DNA from 3 places in the Kineococcus sp. GCM10028916 genome. Region 1 is predicted to be linked to each of the others. Evidence: riboswitches for the same ligand, from Rfam matches in the RefSeq annotation. Region 1 holds a riboswitch; each other region holds the start of a gene.

The links. Region 1 has a riboswitch for S-adenosylmethionine ahead of ACFQ46_RS09545 (methionine ABC transporter ATP-binding protein). Riboswitches for the same ligand answer to the same signal wherever they lie in the genome.
Region 2: it holds a riboswitch for S-adenosylmethionine, as region 1 does, so the genes downstream of both, ACFQ46_RS12390 (O-acetylhomoserine aminocarboxypropyltransferase/cysteine synthase family protein) here and ACFQ46_RS09545 (methionine ABC transporter ATP-binding protein) in region 1, are expected to answer to the same signal.
Region 3: it holds a riboswitch for S-adenosylmethionine, as region 1 does, so the genes downstream of both, ACFQ46_RS07695 (acyl-CoA dehydrogenase family protein) here and ACFQ46_RS09545 (methionine ABC transporter ATP-binding protein) in region 1, are expected to answer to the same signal.

What each region holds. Positions count from the first base shown of each region.
Region 1 is NZ_JBHTFM010000008.1:39,563-46,087, reverse strand. It holds gene idi (isopentenyl-diphosphate Delta-isomerase) at 1-175, opposite strand, end outside; gene ACFQ46_RS09555 (N-acetylmuramoyl-L-alanine amidase) at 195-983, opposite strand; gene sfnG (dimethylsulfone monooxygenase SfnG) at 1,095-2,240, opposite strand; SAM riboswitch class I at 2,250-2,333, opposite strand; SAM riboswitch class IV at 2,503-2,613, shown strand; gene ACFQ46_RS09545 (methionine ABC transporter ATP-binding protein) at 2,781-3,776, shown strand; gene ACFQ46_RS09540 (methionine ABC transporter permease) at 3,773-4,534, shown strand; gene ACFQ46_RS09535 (MetQ/NlpA family ABC transporter substrate-binding protein) at 4,524-5,438, shown strand; gene ACFQ46_RS09530 (DUF3017 domain-containing protein) at 5,526-5,810, opposite strand; gene purH (bifunctional phosphoribosylaminoimidazolecarboxamide formyltransferase/IMP cyclohydrolase) at 5,833-6,525, opposite strand, start outside.
Region 2 is NZ_JBHTFM010000013.1:195,384-201,908, forward strand. It holds gene ACFQ46_RS12370 (ABC transporter permease) at 1-1,478, shown strand, start outside; gene ACFQ46_RS12375 (antibiotic biosynthesis monooxygenase family protein) at 1,497-1,802, shown strand; gene ACFQ46_RS12380 (alpha/beta hydrolase) at 1,813-2,340, shown strand; gene ACFQ46_RS12385 (LLM class flavin-dependent oxidoreductase) at 2,371-3,681, opposite strand; gene ACFQ46_RS12390 (O-acetylhomoserine aminocarboxypropyltransferase/cysteine synthase family protein) at 3,683-4,996, opposite strand; SAM riboswitch class I at 5,124-5,210, opposite strand; gene ACFQ46_RS12395 (NtaA/DmoA family FMN-dependent monooxygenase) at 5,284-6,525, shown strand, end outside.
Region 3 is NZ_JBHTFM010000006.1:103,527-110,051, forward strand. It holds gene fdxA (ferredoxin) at 1-171, opposite strand, end outside; gene ACFQ46_RS07690 (GNAT family N-acetyltransferase) at 299-1,273, shown strand; gene ACFQ46_RS07695 (acyl-CoA dehydrogenase family protein) at 1,249-2,499, opposite strand; SAM riboswitch class IV at 2,546-2,656, opposite strand; gene ACFQ46_RS07700 (AAA family ATPase) at 2,888-4,861, opposite strand; gene mshB (N-acetyl-1-D-myo-inositol-2-amino-2-deoxy-alpha-D-glucopyranoside deacetylase) at 5,083-6,021, opposite strand; gene typA (translational GTPase TypA) at 6,252-6,525, opposite strand, start outside.

The DNA of each region.
Region 1 (6,525 bases):
CCCGTCGGGTCAGCAGGGTGCGGCCGGCGTCGTCGAGCAGCCAGCACGAGAAGGCCAGGTGCAACGGCGTCGAGGTGTGGTGGACCTGGGACTTCAGCGCGGTCCCGCACGGTGTGCCGTCCTCGGTCAGCAGGACCACGAGTTCGGTCAGATCGGCGGTCGGTGCGAGGGTCACCCCCGAACGGTAAACGGTCTCAGGACCCGTCGCGCGCGAGGAAGGCCGTGACACCGTCGGCGATTCCCCGGGCGGCGGTGGCCCGGAAGTCCGGGTCCGAGACGAGGGCGGCCTCCTCGGCGTTGCGCATGTTGGCCGACTCCAGCAGCACCGACGGCGTCCGCGCGAGGTTGAGCCCGGCGAGGTCGGAACGCCGGGTCAGCCCCGGTTCGACGAGGTCGCCGAGGTAGTCGGCCCGGGGCAGGCCGGTGGCCGTCCCGAAGGACGCGAGCAGGTCCCGCGCCGCGACGTCGGAGACGGCCAGCACGGCCGCGTTGCCGCCGTCGGGGGCGAGCGCGGGTTCGACGACGTGGAACCCGCGGGCGCTCGCCGCGGCCCCGTCGGCGTGGATGGAGACCGTGAGCGCCGCACCGGCGGCGTCGGCGATGGCGGCACGGGCGTCGACGCAGGGCCCGACCCCGGTGTCGTCGTCGCGGGTCAGCACGACGGTGACGCCCCGGGCCCGCAGCAGGTCAGCGGTGCGCAGGGCGACGTCGAAGGCGTAGGCGTGCTCGGGGTAGCCGGCGTCGGTGCTGGTCCCCGTCGTGTTGCAGGGCTTCTCGAAGCCGCCCGCGGGCACCAGTGCGTCGATCGCTGCGGGGTTCGCGGCGTTCCCGCCGTTGTGGCCGGGGTCGAGCACGACGACGGGCGCAGGGGTGCTCGGCGAGGGGGCCGCCACCCGGACCTCGGCGCTCGCGGCGGGCGTCGGTGCGGGGGCCGGTGAGGCGGCGGGCGAGCACGCGGCCAGGAGCGCCGCGAGGGTGATCACGAGGAGTCCCGGTCCGCACCGCACGCACCCAGGGTGCCACGGGCGGGCTGGGTGGTCTTCCGCCACGGCGGTGCACGAGGTGAGCTTCCACCCCCGCGAGTGGGCGCAGCGTCAGGCGGGGACCGGGGTGGTCGCCGCGACGACGGCCTCGTCGAGTTCCGCGCCGAGGTCCAGGTCCTCGCCCGCGACGAGGCGGGCCTCGAGTTCGCGCACCTTCGGGATGACGAGCTCGCCGAACGCCTCGACCTCCTCCTTGACGTGCAGGAAGCCGAGCAGCAGCAGGTCCACCCCGACCAGGCGGTAGGCCAGGATGCGGCGAGCGACCTCGTCGGGCGTCCCGACGAGACCGGTGCGGAAACCGTCGTTGTACTGGACGAGGTCGCGGAACTCGCTGTCGGCCCACATGCCCTTGCCGTCCCTGGTGGAGTTCCCGGCCTCCTGGACGGCGGCGCCGAAACCTTCGACCTTGGTGCGGTCGGCCTTGGCGATGATCTCCTCGAGGACAGCCTCGGCCTCGTCCCGGGTGTCGCGGACGACGGCGAAACCGTTGAGCCCGAACCGCACCGAGCGGCCGTTGCCGGCGGCGAGGGCGCTGACCTCGCGCACCCCGGCGGCGGCGGCGGCGATCGACTTGCCGTTCATGAAGTACCAGTCGCTGACCCGGCCGGCCATCGCCTGCGCAGCCGTCGAGTTGCCACCCTGGAACAGTTCCGGCTGCACCTTGGGCTGCGGGCGGAACGTGATGTCCTCGGCGCTGAAGAACTCACCCTGCTGGCTGTAACCGTCCTCGGTCCACACCCCGCGCAGCAGGGCGATGAACTCCTCGGACTGGCGGTAGCGGTCGTCGTGCTCGTGCCAGGTGACCCCGAGCTGGGTCGCCTCGTTCTTGAACCAGCCGGAGACGACGTTCAGCGCGAGGCGGTTGTCGGTGAGTTCCTGGGTGGTCGCGGCGAACTTCGCGAGGACCCCGGGGTGCCAGAAGAAGGGGTGCACCGCGGCGATGACCTTGAGCTTCTGCGTCGCCAGCAGCAGGGCCAGCGAGAACGACGTCGACTCGTGCTGCGCGTCCGCCCCGTAGGAGGCGAGGTAGCGGACCTGGGTCAGGGCGTACTCGAAACCCACGCGTTCGGCGGCCTGGGCGACGGCGACGTTGTAGGCCGGGTCGTGGCTGGTGCGCTGCTCGATCGTGGAGACGACCAGACCGCCCGACACGTTCGGGACCCAGTAGGCGAACTTCAGCGGCTCGTTCACGGACATGGTGGTGCTCCTCCATCGGTCCTGGCGGTAGCACCCGGGCTCGGGTTGCTGCGGCGTCGTCGAGCCAGATCTCTCGGCCGCTCTGGATGGTCCTGCGAACTGTAACGCCTCGCCGGCGGCCCCGCAGCGACTCGGGCCGGCCCGGCACCGGAGGGGTCCGGCGCAAGCCGTTGCGCACGAACGATTTCGAAGCCGGGTGCGGATATCCGGTACCTTCCCGAACCGCTTGACGGACCCCGGTTCGACTGTCACTGTCGGATCAGGTCATGAGTACCAGCGCGAAGCCCCGGCTCGCTGGTCGGCAACCCTCCTTCCGTCGTGGGGTGCTCCGGGTGATGACCCGACCCGCGGGTGTCGCGGGTAAGGACGTTGAAGGAGACGCACGTGTCCCACCAGACCTGTCGACGCTGAGCGTCCGCACTCCCCGCTGAACACCCCGGGCCACCCCGTCCGGCGGTCCCCCCTGCGCCGGTCCGCCCGACGCTCCCCCGCCGCGCCCTCGCGCGCCCCACGCCGCCCTGGAGACGACGTGATCGAGCCATGATCGAGCTGAGACAGCTCACCAAGACCTACGGGAGCACCACCGTCCTGGACCGCCTCGACCTGCTCGTCCCCGCCGGCAGCATCACCGCCGTCGTCGGGCCGAGCGGGGCCGGCAAGAGCACCCTCGCCCAGTGCGTGACCCTGCTGACCCGGCCCACGTCGGGTTCCGTGCTCGTCGGCGGCCAGGACCTCACCCACCTCGGGGAGGGACGGCTGCGCGAAGCCCGTCGCCGCATCGGCACGATCTTCCAGTCCGACGGGCTGCAGACCCGGCGCACCGCCGCCCAGAACGTCGAACTCCCGTTGCGCTACCTCGGGGTCGTCCCCCGCGAGCGGCGCGCCCGGGTCGCCGAACTGCTGGAACGGGTGGGCCTGGCCGACCTGGCCGGCCGCTACCCGCACGAACTCTCCGGCGGTCAGCGCCAGCGCGTCGGGATCGCCCGCGCCCTGGCCCTGCGCCCGAGCGTCCTGCTCTCCGACGAGGCGACCTCCGGGCTGGACCCGCGCTCGACGGCCTCGATCGTGGCCTTGCTGCGCGAACTGCGCGACGACCTGGGGCTGTCCATCCTGTTCATCACCCACGAGATGGACACGGTCGTCGAGGTCGCGGACTCCGTGGCCCGCCTCGAGCAGGGCCGCATCGTCGAGTCGGCGCCCCTGCTGGACGTCCTGCGCGACCCGGGGTCGCCGGTCGGGGCGGCGCTGCTGCCCCGGCGGGCCGTCGCCACCGATCCCCGGCTCGTCACCTGGACGGTGCACTACCGCGGTGACGACGTGCCGGCGGACTGGCTGACCAGCACGGCCCGCGAACTCGGCCACGACCTCGCCCTGCTCGGCGCCTCCGTGAGTGCCGTCACGGGACGGACCGTCGGGCACGCCACCCTCGGGGTCCCGGCCTCGCTCGACCCCGCGCTGCTGATCGCCGCCCTCGAGCGACGAGGGCTGCACGCCCGCGCCGCCGAAGTGCCCTCGACCCTGGAGCTGGTCCCGTGAGCCCCGCCGCCCTCCCGCTGGCCTCGAACCTGGACACGCCCCTGCCGGAGATACCGGCGCTGGTCCTGCCCGCCCTCGGCGACACCCTGCTGATGGTCGGCATCGTCATGGCCCTGGTCGTGCTGCTCGGGCTCCCGCTGGGGGTCCTGCTGCACAACCTCGCACCGGACGGGTTGCTGGAGAACCGCCCGGCCCACCGCGTCCTCGGCTGGGTGGTCAGCACCGGGCGCTCGTTGCCGTTCCTCGTGCTGATGGCGGCGCTCGTGCCGTTCACCCGGTTCGTCACGGGCACGAACATCGGCATCCGGGCGGCCGTCGTGCCGATGGTCCTGGCCGGCACGGCGTTCTTCGCCCGCATCGTGGAGAACTCGCTGCGCTCGGTGCCCCCGTCGGTGGTCGCCGTCGCGAAGGCCTCGGGCGCCTCTCCGCTGCAGGTCATCACGAGCGTGCAACTGTCCGAGGCGCTGCCCTCGATCATCGGCGGCCTCACCATCAACACCATCGCGATGATCGAGTACTCGGCCATCGCCGGGACGATCGGCGCCCCCGGGGTCGGCTACCTCGCCATCACCTACGGGTACCAGCGCTTCGACCACGCCGTGATGATCGCGACCATCGTCGTCCTCGTCGCCCTGGTCGCCTCCGTGCAACTCCTCGGCGACGCCCTGGCCCGCCTCGCGGACCCGCGGACCCGTCGCCGCAGCGACACCCCCACGAACTCCCCCACCGCAGACCTGGAGAACTCCCTTGTCCACTGAGACCCGCCCCGACGCCAAGCCCGCCGACGACCACGGTTTCGAGGTCCGCCGCCGACGCCTGTGGCCGTTCGTGGCCGGCGGTGCCGTCGTCCTGCTCGGAATCGCCGCCGCGGTCGTCGTGCCCCGTCTCGGCGGTGAGGACACCGCCAACACCCAGGCCGGTGCCACCCTCTACGTCGCGACCGCCGAGGGCAACGCCCGCGAAGAGGCCCTCATCGACTACATCGCGAAGGACGTCGCCCCGGCGCACGGCATCCACGTCGAGTTCAAGGCGCTGGCCGACAGCAACACCATCAACCGCGCGGTGAACGACGGCGAGGTCGCGGGCACGATCTACCAGCACAAGCTGTGGCTGGGTCAGGTCCTGCAGGCCAACCCGGGGTTCCAGGAGACCGCGGCGACGCCGGTCTTCCGGTGGGGTTTCGGCCTGTGGTCCTCGAAGTGGAAGACGCCGGCGGAGATCCCCCAGGGCGGCACGATCTCGTTGTACTCCGACCCGGCGAACGAGTCGCAGGGGTTGTTCGTCCTCGAGAAGGCGGGACTCATCACCCTCAAGCCCGGGACGGACATCGGGACGGCGACCGTCGACGACATCGCCGAGAACCCCAAGGGCCTGCAGTTCACGCTGCTGGACTTCGGCGCGCAGTCCCGCGCGCTGCCCGACCTCGACGCCGCCGTCGGCTACACCGAGTACTACCTCGCGGCCAAGATCCCGATCGAGCAGCAGATCTTCGCCCCCGCCGCCCCGGACGAGTTCGCCGGTCAGCTGACGGTGGGCACGAAGTGGATCGACACCGACAACGTCAAGGCGCTCATCGCGACGTTCCAGGACCCGAAGGTCCAGGAGTACCTCTCGAACGACGCCGACGTGAAGGGTGTCCTGCTGCCCCTCGACGCCAGCTGAGGCAGACCCGCAGCGGTGATGCACCCTTGCGACGACACGCCGACGGCCACCGCCTGGACGTCGGCGTGTCGACGCGAGGCTGCAGAACTACTGCGGGGTCGGCACCAGTCCGGCCAGCACGAGGCAGGCCACCGCCAGCACCAGCAGGATGGCGACGTCCACCGGGCGGGAGCGGACCGCGAGCGATCCGGCCACCCGCACCGGCAGGACGAGGCGCAGCACGGCGGCGACCGCGAGGTCGGCGCCGAGCAGCATCCCGCCCGACGTCGGCCCCGCGAGCAGGGTCAGCCCCAGGGCCAGCACGACCCCGCCGACGAGGGTCAGCAGGACCGCGTTGCCCGGGGTGGGAACCCGCTCGGGGGCCTGGGTCATGGGCCGACGCTACCGGGGTCGCTCAGTGGGCGAAGTGGCGCGCGCCGGTGAAGTACATGGTGATCCCGGCCTTCGTGGCGGCCTCGACGACCTCGGCGTCCCGGATCGACCCGCCGGGCTGCACGATGGCGCGCACCCCGGCGTCGAGGAGGATCTGCGCCCCGTCGGCGAAGGGGAAGAACGCGTCGGACGCGGCGACGGAACCGGTGGCCCGCTCCACGCCGGCGCGTTCCACGGCCAGCTTGCAGGAGTCGACGCGGTTGACCTGACCCATGCCGACGCCGACGGAGGCGCCGTCCTTGGCCAGCAGGATCGCGTTCGAGCGCACCGAACGCACTGCGCGCCAGGCGAACTCGAGGTCGGCCAGGACCTCGGGCGAGGCGGCCTCACCGGCGGCGAGGGTCCAGTTCGCGGGGGCGTCGCCCTCGGCGTCGACGAGGTCGAGGCTCTGCACGAGCACCCCGCCGGACACCATGCGCCACTCCTGCGGGCGGCGGCCGTAGCCCTCCGGCAGCTGCAGCAGCCGGACGTTCTTCTTGGCCTGCAGCACCTCCAGCGCCTCGGGTTCGAAGCCCGGGGCGATGACGACCTCGGTGAACACCGGCGCGACCTGCGCGGCCATGGCCGCGGTCACGACGCGGTTGGCGGCGATCACCCCGCCGTAGGCGGAGACCGGGTCGCAGGCGTGCGCTTTGGCGTGGGCGTCGGCGACGTC
Region 2 (6,525 bases), on a different contig from region 1:
CGTTGACCGACGTCGTCCTGCCCCCCTCCGCGGTCCTCGCGGGTCTCGTCCTCGGCACGGTGGTGACGGTCCTCGCCGCGCTCGCCCCGGCACGGGCCGCGACCCGGGTCGCCCCGCTGGCCGCGCTGCGGCCGCTGTCCACCGCTCCGGTGCGCTCCCGGGCCGGCGTCGTGCGCCTGGTGCTCGGTCTCGTGGTGACCGTCCCCGCCACCGCCGCCATGGTCGTGCTGGCCGCGGGTGGCCAGCTCCTGGGTGCCCTCGTCGCGGGAGCCCTCAGCTTCCTCGGGTTCCTGCTGCTGGCCCAGCACCTCGTCCCGGCGCTCGTCGCCCTGGCGGGCAGGCCGTTCCGACGCCTGGGCGGGGTACCGGCCCGACTCGCCGCCGGGAACTCGATCCGCAACCCCCGGCGCACGGCCGCCACCGCCACCGCCCTGGTCATCGGGGTGACGCTGACGACGGCCATGGTCGTGGGGACCTCCTCGACGCGGGTCAGCGCCCTGCGCGCCATGGACGCCGGCTACCCGACCGACGTGGTCGCCACCGCCTCGCAGCCCTGGGGGTCCGACGTCGTGGCCGCGGTGCGCGGGGTCGACGGCGTCGCCGGTCTCGCGCTGGTCGAGAACCTGGACCTCACGACCGCGGACGGTTCGCTGAACCTCACGGTCGACGCCGTCGACCCGGCCGCGGCGGGCGCCGTCGTGCGCTCGCAGCAGCGCTCACCCCTGCCCCGGGCCGGTCAGATCGTCCTCCCGGCCACCCTCGGTGCAGGTCTCTCCGACGGGGACGCGCTGGCCCTGCAGGTCCTCGACGACGCCGGCGAGCCGAGCGGCGCCGCCGTCCCGTTCACCGTCCGGGTCGCCCCGGACAGCCAGTCCGCGGCGGTCATCACCCAGGCCGACGCGCAGCGGCTGCGGACCGACCTCGAGCCGACGGGCGCCTGGATCCGCCTCGCCGACGGGGACACCGGGGCCCAGGCCGCGGCGACGGACCGGATCTCGGAGGCCCTCGCCCAGGTCCTGCCCTCCAGCGACGTCCAGGGCATCGCCAGCCTGCGCAACTCCCTGGACCAGCTCCTCACGACGATGCTCCTCATCGTGACCGGGTTGCTGGCCGTGGCCGTCGTCATCGCCCTCATCGGGGTCGGCAACACCCTCGCCCTCTCCGTCGTCGAACGGCGGCAGGAGTCGGGCCTGCTGCGGGCCCTGGGGCTGACCCGGGGTCAGCTGCGCGCCGTGCTGGCCTGGGAGGCGCTGCTCGTGGCCGGGGTGGCCGCGGTGCTGGGGGTGGTCCTCGGCACCGGGTACGGCCTGGCCGGGACGGCCTCGGTGCTCAGCGCCGAGATGCCGGTCGTGCTCGCCGTGCCGTGGGGTCAGGTCGGGGGGATCGTCGTCGTCGCCGCGCTCGCCGGGGTGCTCGCCTCGGTGCTGCCGGCGCGACGTGCGGCGAGGACACCCCCGGTCGCCGCCATCGCCGACTGACCCTGAGACGCTGTCGGCATGGCTGTCGTGAAGATCAACGCGATCGAGGTCCCCGAGGATGGCGGGCCCGAACTGGAGCGCCGGTTCGGCGCCCGGATGGGTGCGGTCGAGGGAACCCCCGGGTTCCTCGGTTTCGAACTCCTGCGCCCCGTCTCGGGGGAGACCCGCTACTTCGTCTACACGAAGTGGGAGACGGAGGAGGCGTTCCAGGCCTGGGCCGGCGGTGGCGCGCAGGCCGCCCACGCGGGCGAGCGGGCCAAGCCGGTCGCCACCGGCGCCTCGCTCCTGGAGTTCGAGGTCGTCCTCGGCGCCGACCCGAGCTGATCCCGCACCGATGAGGATCGACTCCGCGGGCCACGCCCCGGGAGCACCCACGCTGGTGCTGCCGGGGCGCGGCTACGACGCCGACCAGCCCGTCCTGCGGGTGGTCCGCGACGAACTGCTCGCCGCCGGGCACCGGGTGCTGACCCTCTCCTGGGACGGTCCCGCCCCCACCACGGCGGACACCCCCGACCTGGTGCGGGCCCTGCTGCACGACCTCCGCCCGAACTTCGTCGTCGCGAAGTCGCTGACCACGCTGGCCCTGCCCGTGGCCGCGGACCTCGCGCTCGCGGGCATCTGGCTGACGCCGTTGCTCGACGAGCCGGCGGTGGGGCTCGCCGCCGCCCGCTCGCACGCGAACACCCTGCTCGTCGGCGGGACGGCCGACCCGTCGTGGAACCGGACCCTGGCCCACGAGAGCGACCGCGAGGTTCTCGAGTTCGTCGGCGCCGACCACTCCCTGGAGTTCCCGGGGGACCCCGCGGCCACCGCGACGGCGCTGGAACGGCTCCGCCACGGCGTCCGCGAGTTCCTGGCCTAGGACCCGGACCGGGCTGGGACTCGACCCGGGCTAGAACTCGAAGAGGTTGCCCCGCAACCCACCGCCGCCGTACCCGCTGCGCAGGATCCCCCGCCGGCGCAGCACCGGGACGAGGTCGTCCAGGAACCGGTGCAACGTCACCGGGTGCAGGTCCCCGGAGAGCAGGAACCCGTCGTTGTCGGCGTCCGCACCGAACTCCTCGACGAGGTCGGCGAACTCCTCCGCCGTCCCGACCAGTCCGCTGCGATCGCCGAGACGCCCCTTGCGGGCCTTGCGGGCCAGCAGTTCCCGCAGCGGGGCGTCCGGGGTGTCCCCGCGCAACGCGGTGAGGGTGCCGAGCGAGACGTGGTCGCCGAACACCGCGGGATCGATCGGCGCGTCCAGCGGGAGTGCCGTGAGGTCGGTCTCGAGGTCGCTGGACCAGGCGAGCGCCACCTCGTGCAGAACGGCGTCGGAGGCGTGCCGGGAGGCGGCGACGACCCGGTCGGCCTCCTCCCGGCTGGTGAGCAGTTCCGGTTTGACGACGAACAGCACGCGGACGTCCGCGGGTTTGCGACCGGCGAGCGCGGCGGCCGCCAGCACCTTCGCCCGGTAGGCCCGCACCTCCTCGACCTGCAGCGGCGCCAGCGCCAGCTGCACGTCGGAACGCGACCCGGCGAACCCCAGGCCGCGCGCGGAACCCCCGGGCGAGACGACCACCGGGTCCCCGCCGTCGAAGGGCAGCGCGTTGAGCGGTCCGTCGAGGCGGAAGTGCTCACCCCGGTGCTGGAACGCGTCGATCTTGGCCCCGTCGGCGAAGTGCCCGGTCTCGGCGTCCGCGACGAGGGCGTCCGGGTCCCAGCTGTGCCACAACCGGCGGACGACGTCGATCCACTCCTCGGCGCGGTCGTAGGCGACGTCGTGCGCGACGGGTTCGAGCCCGACGTGACGAGCGCTGCCGACGTCGGTGACCAGGTTGATCCCGAACCGGTCGCCGGAGAGGTGCTGCAGCGTCGCGGCCTGCCGGGCGGCGAGGTAGGGCGGGGTGATCCCCGCGTTGATCGTGGGGACGACGCCGAGGTGCCGGGTCGCCGCGAACAGGTACGGGGCGAGCAGCAGCGGGTCGTGCTTGGGCCCGCCGTAGGCGGCGCGGACCCGCAGGTCGAGGGTGTCGGGGTTGCCGAGCGAGATCGCGTCCTCGATGACCACGAGGTCGAAACCCGCGCGTTCGAGGTCGCGGACCGCGTGGGCGTAGAGGTCGGGACGCGTCCAGTCGTCGTTCCACGCCTGGTAGTCCCGGCCCCAGCCCTGCGGGCCGAAACCCCGGGAGAAGAAGTACCCGAAGTGCTGCAGGCGCGTCACCTCAGACCGCCACGGGGAGCTCGGCGGGAACCGTGGCGGCGAGCGCGAGCTCCAGGTCGGCGAGCAGGTCCTCGCGTTCCTCCAGCCCGATCGAGAGCCGCACCAGTCCCGGCCAGATCCCGGCGGCGAGGCGTTCGGCCTCGGTGCGGTGGGCGTGCGTCGTGCTCCCCGGGTGGATGACCAGCGAGCGGACGTCGCCGACGTGGGTCATCCGGGTGAACAGCTCGACGGCGTCGACGAAGCGTTGCGCCGCAGCCCGTCCACCCTCGAGGGTGAAGGAGAACACCGCGCCGCTGCCCCGCGGCAGCAACCGCTGCGCGACCGCGGAGGTCCCGTGGCCGGGGAGTCCTGCGTGGTCGACGCTCACGACCTCCGGACGCGCCGCCAACCAGCGGGCGAGTTCCAGGGCCGTCGACGTCTGCCGCGCCACCCGCAACGACAGGGTCTCCAGGCCCTGCTGGACCAGGAACGCGTTGAACGGGGAGATCGTCGGCCCGAACCGCGAGGCGACGACGGCCCGGGTGTGCTCGACGTAGGCCCGTCGCGGCCCGTGCGCCTCGACCCAGCTGACCCCGCCGAGGACGTTCGCCGGAGCGCTCAGGTGGTCGAACCCGCTCCAGTCGAACGAACCGCCCGTGACGATCGCGCCGCCCAGGGCCGCCCCGTGCCCGGCGAGGAACTTGCTCGCGGAGTGCACGACGACGTCGGCGCCGTGGTCGAGGGGGCGCAACAGGTAGGGCGTGGCGAAGGTGTTGTCGACGACGAGCGGGATGCCGTGCCGGTGGGCCACGGCCGCGACGGCGGGCACGTCGAGGACGACGTTCTTCGGGTTCGCGATCGACTCGGCGAAGAACACCCGGGTCTCGGGGCGCACCGCCGCCTCCCACGCCGCGGGATCGGTGCTGTCGGCGACGAAGTCGACGGTGATCCCGAGCCGGCCGAAGTTGTCGACGAGCAGGCCGCGGGACCCCTCGTAGAGGTCCCCCGCGGCGACGACGTGGTCGCCGGCGCCGAGGACGCCGAGCAGGGCCACCGTGATCGCGGCCTGGCCGGTGCCGACGACGATCGCGTCGCTGCCGTGCTCGAGGACGGCGAGGCGCTGCTCGAGCGCCGTCGTCGTGGGGTTGGCCATCCGGGTGTAGACGTAGCCGTCGTCCTCACCGGCGAAGCGGGCACGCGCCTGCTCGAAGTCGTCGAAGACGAACCCGGCGGTCAGGTGGACGGGGGTGACGCGGGAACCGGTCGCGGGATCGGGCGAGGAACCCGCGTGGACCTGCTGGGTGGCGAAACCGTGCGGGAACGGGACGTGCGACATCGACGGGACCTTCCGGGGAGCGTGAACGGGGGACCTGGCGGGCGTTCAGCCCCGACAGGTCATCCCGGCGCTGCGCAGGAGGTCGATCACGAGACGGCGCGTCAGGCGGTGTTCAGGCACGGAGCTTCTCCCATCGGTCCTGGCGGAAGCACCTACCCGAAGGCGGTTGCTGCGGCGTCGACGAGCCAGGTCTCTCGGCCGCTCTGGATGGCTCCTCCAGTGAACGGTGACCGCGGGCCCCGTGTCAAGCGCTTCACCCGGTCGGGGCGCGAGTAGCGTGCCCGCTCGTGATCCTCACCGCGATGCTCTTCTACCCCGGGGGCGAGCACCTCACGAGCTGGCGGCTCCCGGGCGGGCGCCCGGACGACTACCTCACCCACGGCTACTACGAGGACTTCGCCCGCACCGCGGAGCGCGGCGGGTTCACGGCGTTGTTCTACGCCGACGAGCTCTACGTGTGGGACCGCTTCCCCTCCGGGGTCGAGCACGTCGCCAACGTCCGCCCGGAACCCTTCGGGCTCCTGGGCGCGCTCACCCGCAGCACGGAACGCATCGGGCTGGTCGCCACCGTCTCCACGACGTGGAACCAGCCCTTCCACACCGCCCGCCAGGTCGGTTCGCTGGACTTCCTGAGCTCCGGGCGGGCCGGGTGGAACCTGGTGACCTCGGCCAGCGACGAGGAGGCGCGCAACTTCGGTCTCGACGTGAACCTGGACCACGCCGCGCGCTACCGCCGGGCGGGCGAGTACGTCGAGGTCGTGCAGGGCCTGTGGGACAGCTGGGACGACGACGCGATCCGGCCCGACGTCACCTCGGGCCGCTACGCCGATCCGGCGGGGATGCACGTCCTCGACCACGAGGGTGAGTTCTTCCGCGTCCGGGGTCCACTGAACCTGCCCCGTCCGCCGCAGGGCCACCCGGTGCTGTTCCAGGCGGGTTCCTCCGAGGACGGTCGTCGGCTGGCCGGGAAGCACGCCGAGGCCGTCTTCGTCCCCGGCAGCGCCCCGCTGGAGGGCGCCCGCAGGCTCGCCGACGACTACAAGCGCCGCGCCGCGGACAACGGCCGCGACCCCACCCACCTCAAGGTCCTCCCCGCCCTCTCCCCCGTCCTCGGCGAGACGCCGGAGCGCGCGCTCGAACGGGTGGACGAGATCGAGGCGTTGACCCCGGACCGTCTCAGCCTCGACTGGCTCTCCCACCACCTCGGGGTCGACCTCTCCGGCCACCCCCTCGACGAACGGTTCGAGTTCGACTTCAGCGGCGGGTCGAACCAGGTGCAGACGGTGTTCGAGGGGGTCCGCAAGCTCATGGAGCGGCAGTCGGACCCGGAGCGGTTCACGCTGCGCGACCTGTACCGGACGATGCTCCGCCGCCGGTTCCTGCCCGGGACGCCCGAGCAGGTCGCGGACTGGATGGTGGAACGCTTCGAGAACGGGGCCGCCGACGGTTTCACCCTCGCGTTCTCCTCCGTCCCCGCGGGGCTCGAGGAGTTCGTCGAGCAGGTGGTGCCGCTGCTCGTGCGACGTGGT
Region 3 (6,525 bases), on a different contig from region 1:
GTAGTAGATCGCCTCGACCGGGCAGACGGGCTCGCACGCTCCGCAGTCCACGCACTCGTCGGGCTGGATGTAGAGCGATCGCTTGCCTTCGTAGATGCAGTCGACCGGGCACTCTTCGATGCAGGCCTTGTCCTTGACGTCGACGCAGGGCTGCGCGATGACGTAGGTCACGGGTTGTCCTCCTCCTCCGGCGGACGGGCGGCCGGACGCGCTGCCTAGTATCGCCGACGCACGTCGATCGTCGTGCACGACCACCACCTCGGGGGGCAGCGCAGTGGCCGAGGTCACCCGCACGCACGTGATCGAGGACCTCCAGGTGGGTTCCCGGGTGGTCGTGCGACACCGCCTCCCCGACGGCGCGGCCTCCGACGCGCTGGGCGACCTGGTCGCCGCGGACGACACCACGCTGCGGGTCCGGACCCGCCGCGGCGAGGTCACGCTCGCCCGCGCGGACGTCCTCGCGGCCAAGGTCGTCCCGCCACCGCCGGCCCGCAAGGGCCCCCCGCACACCGCGATCGGCACCGACGACCTCGAGCGGGTGATGGCGGAGCACTGGCGTCCGCTGGAACGACTCGACCTCGGCACCTGGCGGTTGCGGGCGAGCGAGGGGTTCACCGGCCGGGGCAACTCCGCGCTGGCGCTGGGTGAGCCCGGGGTGGCGGACGCGATCGAGCGGGTCGAGCGCTTCTACGCCGAGCGCGGTCTGCCGGCGGTGGTCGCGGTGGCCCACCCGGCCGACGGGCTCGGAGCGGGCGTGCCGCTGGTCGACGACCTCGCGGCCCGCGGCTGGAGCGTCCGCACGCCGACGGTGGTCATGACGGCCGCCACGGACGACCTGCCCGGGGCGGGCGAGGCGCCGCTCCCGATCGGCCTGCACGTCGAGCGCGGCGGGGAACCCGACGCCGCGTGGCTGGCGCGCTACCACTACCAGGGTCGTCCCGACGTCCCGCCCGCCGGCCGCCGGATCCTCGTCTCCGCCGACGAGCAGGTCTTCCTGCGCGTCCTCGACGGCGAGGAGACCGTGGCGATCGCCCGCGGATCCCTCTCCCCCGGCTGGGCCGGGGTGACGGCCGTCGAGACCGCGCCCTCGCACCGGCGGCGGGGGCTGGGTGCCCGCCTGCTCGCGGAGGTCGCCGACTGGGCCCGCGACCGCGGCGCGGCCTCGACCTACCTGCAGGTGCAGGGCGACAACGCCGGCGCCCGCGCGTTGTACGAGGGCGCCGGTTTCACCGTCCACCACGCCTACCACTACCGGGTCGCGCCCTCCGCCTGAACGACGGAGGCGTGGGTGCCGACGTCCCACACGAACGGCGGTTCGGTGCCGTTGACCGACCAGTCGCCGACGATCCGTTGCTTGTAGATCACCGGGTTGTGCGAGGCCACCGTGCGGGCGTTGCGCCAGTGCCGGTCGAGGTCGCGGGCCCGTGAGGTGCCCGACGCGCCGAGGGTGTTGAAGAGCAGCGTCGCGGCGCGCGGGACGGTGTCCGAGAGCACGACCTGGGCCTGGGCGGTCCGGATCTCGGCCTCGACGTTCGCCGCCCGGTCCGCCGCCGTCCCCGGCCGGTGTGCGGTGTCGGCGGCGGACTGGACCGCCTGCGCCGCAGCGCGGGTCAGGGAGCGGGCGGTGAACGCGATCGAGGAGATCTCGCCGGCCACCGACAGCACCTGGGCGTCGTTCCTGACGAGCGGGGCCAACCCGTGGGTGTAGCTGCGGGTCCGGGTGCGGACCTCGTGCGCGGTGTCGCGTTCGACCGCCGCGGCGATCCCGGCGTGCACGGCCAGCAGGACGAGTTGGTACAGCGCGGTCTGGTAGCGGAACCGGGTGGTGAACGGGGAGACGTCGTCGGCGTCGATCTCCACGTCGTCGAGCTCGAGGGTCCCGGTCCCGGTGAGCTGCTGCCCGAAACCGTCCCAGTCGTCGGAGACGCGAACCCCTCGACCCCGGACGGGCACCAGGGCGGTCACGACCTCGTAGGTGCCGTCCGGGAGGCGTCGGCGGGCGGTCGCGTCGGTCCAGTCGGCGTAGATCGTGCCGGTCGTGTAGTACTTCCGGCCCGAGATCGCGGTGCGTCCGTCCCGGGTGGTGACGATCGTCTGCTGCTCACCGGTGACCCCGTCACCGACCTCGCTCCAGGAGTTCCCGACCATCTCCCCCGCGACCAGCCGCGCGATCCAGCGCGAGCGGTACTCCCCCACCGGCAGGCTCAGGACCTGCTCCACCCAGGCGATGTGGCCGCGGAAGATCTGCGGCAGGTTCGAGTCGGCGGCCGCGAGGTCGACCAGCAGGTCGGTGAACTCGACGAGGTCGAGACCGCCACCACCCTCCTCGACGGGGATGCGCAACCGACCGAACCCGGCGTCGAGGAGTTCCCGGACCTGGTCCCGTGGCAGTTCGTGGTCCTGCTCGCGCGTCACGGTACCGGCCGCGATCCGTTGCAGCAGCGGCGTGAAGCGTTCCCGCACATCGGGTTCGGCGGTGGGTTCCAGGGTGGTGCTCACGGAGCTCTCCTCGATCGTGGACGCGTCGGCGTCCGGAACGGGAGGGACGGCGTCCTTACCCGTGCCGGAGCACCAGGTCAGGTCGTCACCCGGGGCACCCCACGACGAGGAGGGTTGCCGGCCAGCGAGCCGGGGCTTGTCGCTGGCGCTCATGACCTGGGACCAGGGAACCACAGGTGGGGAGGGAGGGTCCAGCCCGCTCCGCGGGTGGCCGATCGCGCGGCGGCGGACAGCAGAACGGGAACGTCTGCTCCAGCCCCCCGGAGCAACCGTTCCCGTTCCTGTGTTCCCGCGCCACCGCCCCCGGAGGCCCCCCGGCCTCCCACGGTGCGCGAGTTCCTGCGTCGCGGTCGTCGCTCCCCTCCTGCGGCGACGACCCCGACGAGTCCTAGATCCCCCGGACGACGCCGGAGGTGGTGTCCCGCAGGTCGATGACCCGGGACGGTGCGGACTGCGCCTCGTGGGCGGCCTGCGCCGCCTCGAGCACGTCGGTGATCTCGTGACCGATGAGTTCGTGCCGCTCCAGCAGCGCGTCGCGCAGCGCCGCCACCAGGTGGCGGTTGCGGTCCATGAGTTCGCGGACGAACTCCTTCTGCTCGGTCAGCAGGTTCTCCACCAGCCGCCGTCCCTCGGAGTCGCCGAGGACGTGGGAGACGAGGTTCCCGTCGGCGAACGCGCCCTGCTGGACGGCCGCGAACGAGACCAGGGTCCCGGCCATGCCCGCCGAACCGACCATCTGCGCCGCGACCTGCGTCGCGGACTGCAGGTCGCCGGCCGGGCCGGTCGAGACGTCGCCGAAGAAGAACTCCTCGGCGACCTGACCGCCGAACGCGATCTTGATCAGCCCGGCGAGTTCGCTGCGGGAACGGGTGTAGACGTCTTCGGCGTCACCGTGGGCGAGCAACCCCAACGCGTTGGCGCGCTTGATGATCGTCAGGACCTCGAGGCGGCGCTGCGGGGCGACGAGCCAGGCGATCGTGGCGTGCCCGGCTTCGTGGGTCGCGATGAGCCGCGCCTCGTGGTCGGTGTAGCCGACGGGCTGGCCGAGGCCGACCTCGGTCACCAGGCGGGCCTGCTCGACGTCGCTCCAGTTCATCCCGTCGGCACCGCGACGGACGGCGTTGACGAGGGCCTCGTCGAGCAGGCTCTCGATCATCACCGGCGAGTACCCGTTGGTGATCCCGGCGAGCGCGTCGCGACGTTCGTCCTCTTCGAGCGGGGCCTCGTGGGCCTTGCGGGACAGGAAGTGGTCGACGAGTTCCCGGCGGCCGACCTTGTCCGGCAGGCCGAAGCTGAGCCGGCGGTCGAAACGGCCGGGACGCAGCAGGGCCGGGTCGAGGGAGTCGGCGCGGTTGGTCGCGGCGATGAGCAGGATCTCGACGGGTTCGCTCTTCGGCCGCTGCAGCCGGCGGTGCTGGGGCAGGAACCGGTTGGCGGTGTCGATGAACCAGCCCTGCAGTCGTTCGGACGTGGTGGGTTCGTCGAAGGACTGCATCTGCACGAGCAGTTCGTTGACGACCCCGCTCGCACCTTCGCTGCTGGCCAGGCGTTCCGTCCGCAGCGCCGGCCGGCCCGTGGCGGGGAAGGACATCGCGAGGTTGGTGAGCCCTCCGCAGCCGACGATCCCGGTGGCGGCGTCGGCGTCCAGGGGCGTCATGGCGCTCATGCCGCCGCGGGCGCCGGCGATGGCGTCGATCTCCTCGATGAACCCGATGGCGCCACCCTCACGACGGGCCGCCTTGCGCAGGGCCTTGAAGTAGGAGCGGAGCTTGCGGGCCGTCGCGCCGTACCACATCGACTGGAAGCTGGTCGCGGAGACGAAGAGGAAGGGGACGCCCGCCTCACGGGCCATGGCCTTGGCCATGTGCGTCTTGCCGGTGCCGGGCGAGCCCTCGAACAGGAGTCCGCGCCGGGGCCGTCCGCCCATCTGCGTCCGGAAGGTGCGGGCCGCGAGGAACAGGTCGAGGCTGCGCTCGACCTCCTCCTTGACCGCGGCCAGACCCTTGACGTCGTCGAGGCCGATGTCGATCTGCTCGGGACGGTAGACGACGTGCGGGGAGCGGCCGGAGACCAGCGTCTGCCCGAGGAGCAGGCCGATCATGGCGAGGAAGAAGACGAAGACCATGACGTAGATCGGGTCGACGCTCGGCAGCGGCGGCAGGACCGAGCCGGTGAAGGCCAGGCGCAGGTCGACGACGAGCAGCAGCAGGGCCACGACCATGAGCAGCGACCGGGTGCGGCGGCGACGGTTGCGCTCGCGCTGGCGACCGACGTCCGCGCTGTCCCGTCCGGTGCGGGCCGGCGGACGCGCGCCTCGTTCGGAGTCCTTCTCGGTCCGCGGGGCGTGCTTCACGTGAGCCACGGCCGCTCCTCTCGGTCACGTCCGGGCCGGTGCGCCAGGACGTGGTCCCAGCCAACCCCGTCGTCCGGGCGATGGCTACCGGCGACCACCCTCGGTGACGCGTTCGGACGATCGCGTTCACCCGCCTGGAGCAACGGAGCGTGATCCCCCGAACACACACCACTCCCCCCGATCCGTGATCCCGCTGGGATTCCCAGCGGGATCACGGATCGGAGAGGGGGTCAGGAGGAGGGGGCGACGCCGGCGAAGAGGTCGGTCTCGAGGCCGTCGGCGTCGAAGGGGCCGGCGGGCACGCCGTGCACCAACCGGTAGTGCTCGAACGGCCAGATCGGTTGCGGCACACCGTTGCTGAGCCGCATGGCCGGGACGTCACCGTCGAGGTCGAGGCTGACCTGGGTGGCGTGGGCGCGGAGCGCGGCGATCTTGGCCGGGATCTGGCCGGTCCCGTCGACGACGGTGGTGACCTCACCGGCCGGCACGACGACGCTCGGCAGCGGTCCCTCGGGATTCCCCGCACCCGCCGCACCGGCCTCGACCAGGCGACGCAGGGCGTCCCGAACGGGCTGCTCCGGTTGGACGATCTCGTAGACCTTGGCCACCTGCCACGGAGCGGCACCGTCGCGTCGGTCACCCGCCGCGAGCACGAGGGCGCGCATGGTCGCCTCGTGCACCCGGACGTGGTCGGGGTGGCCGTAGCCGCCGCCCGGTTCGTAGGTCACGACGACCTGCGGACGGACCTCGCGCAGGACGGTCGCGATGTCGGCGGCGACCTCCTCGAGGTCGGCCGCCGCGAGCGCCCGCGGGTCGACGTCGTCCCCGGACAGCGCCGCGTGACCCGCTCGACCCGGCTCCAGCCACACCATCCCGGAGTCGCGGTAGCCGCTGCCGTCGGCGCGGGTGAGGAAGCGGTGGTCGGTGACGCCGAGGGCCTCCATGGCCGTCGCCAGCTCGCCCGTGCGGTGCTCGGCGAGCTGATCGGGGTCCAGGTGCGCCAGCTCGGGCGGGATGACCTCGCCCAGCTCACCGCGGGTCGCCGTGAGCAGCACGACTCCCGCCCCGGCCTCGGCGTAGCGGGCCATCGTGGCGCCGCTGCCGATGGTCTCGTCGTCGGGGTGGGCGTGCACGAAGAGCATCCGACGGGGCTGGTCGAGCTGCTCCATGGAGGCCAGGTCGGCCGGGTCCAGCTCGCGCGAGACGTCGTCGACGAGGTCCGCGGCGATCTCCAGCGGGTCCCGTCCGGCCGTCGCCGCGCCGGCGGCGCCCTCGGGCGTCTCGTCGGGCTGCTCGGGAGGTCGCGGGGTCGTCGTCATGGCCCCAGTTTGCCCCGTGATCACAGAAGCGCTCGGCCACCACCCCGCGGGGTGATGGCCGAGCGCTGAGGAAGCTGCGGTCAGGCCTTCTTGGCCTTGGAGGCCGTCTTCGCGCGCATGTTCGCCTCGAGGACGACCTTGCGGATGCGGACGGACTCCGGGGTCACCTCGACGCACTCGTCCTCGCGGCAGAACTCGAGGCACTGCTCCAGCGACAGGTGACGCGGGGGCACGAGGCGCTCGAACTCGTCCGAGGTGGACGAACGCATGTTGGAGAGCTTCTTCTCCTTGGTGATGTTGACGTCCATGTCGTCGGCGCGGGAGTTCTCGCCGACGATCATGCCCTCGTACACC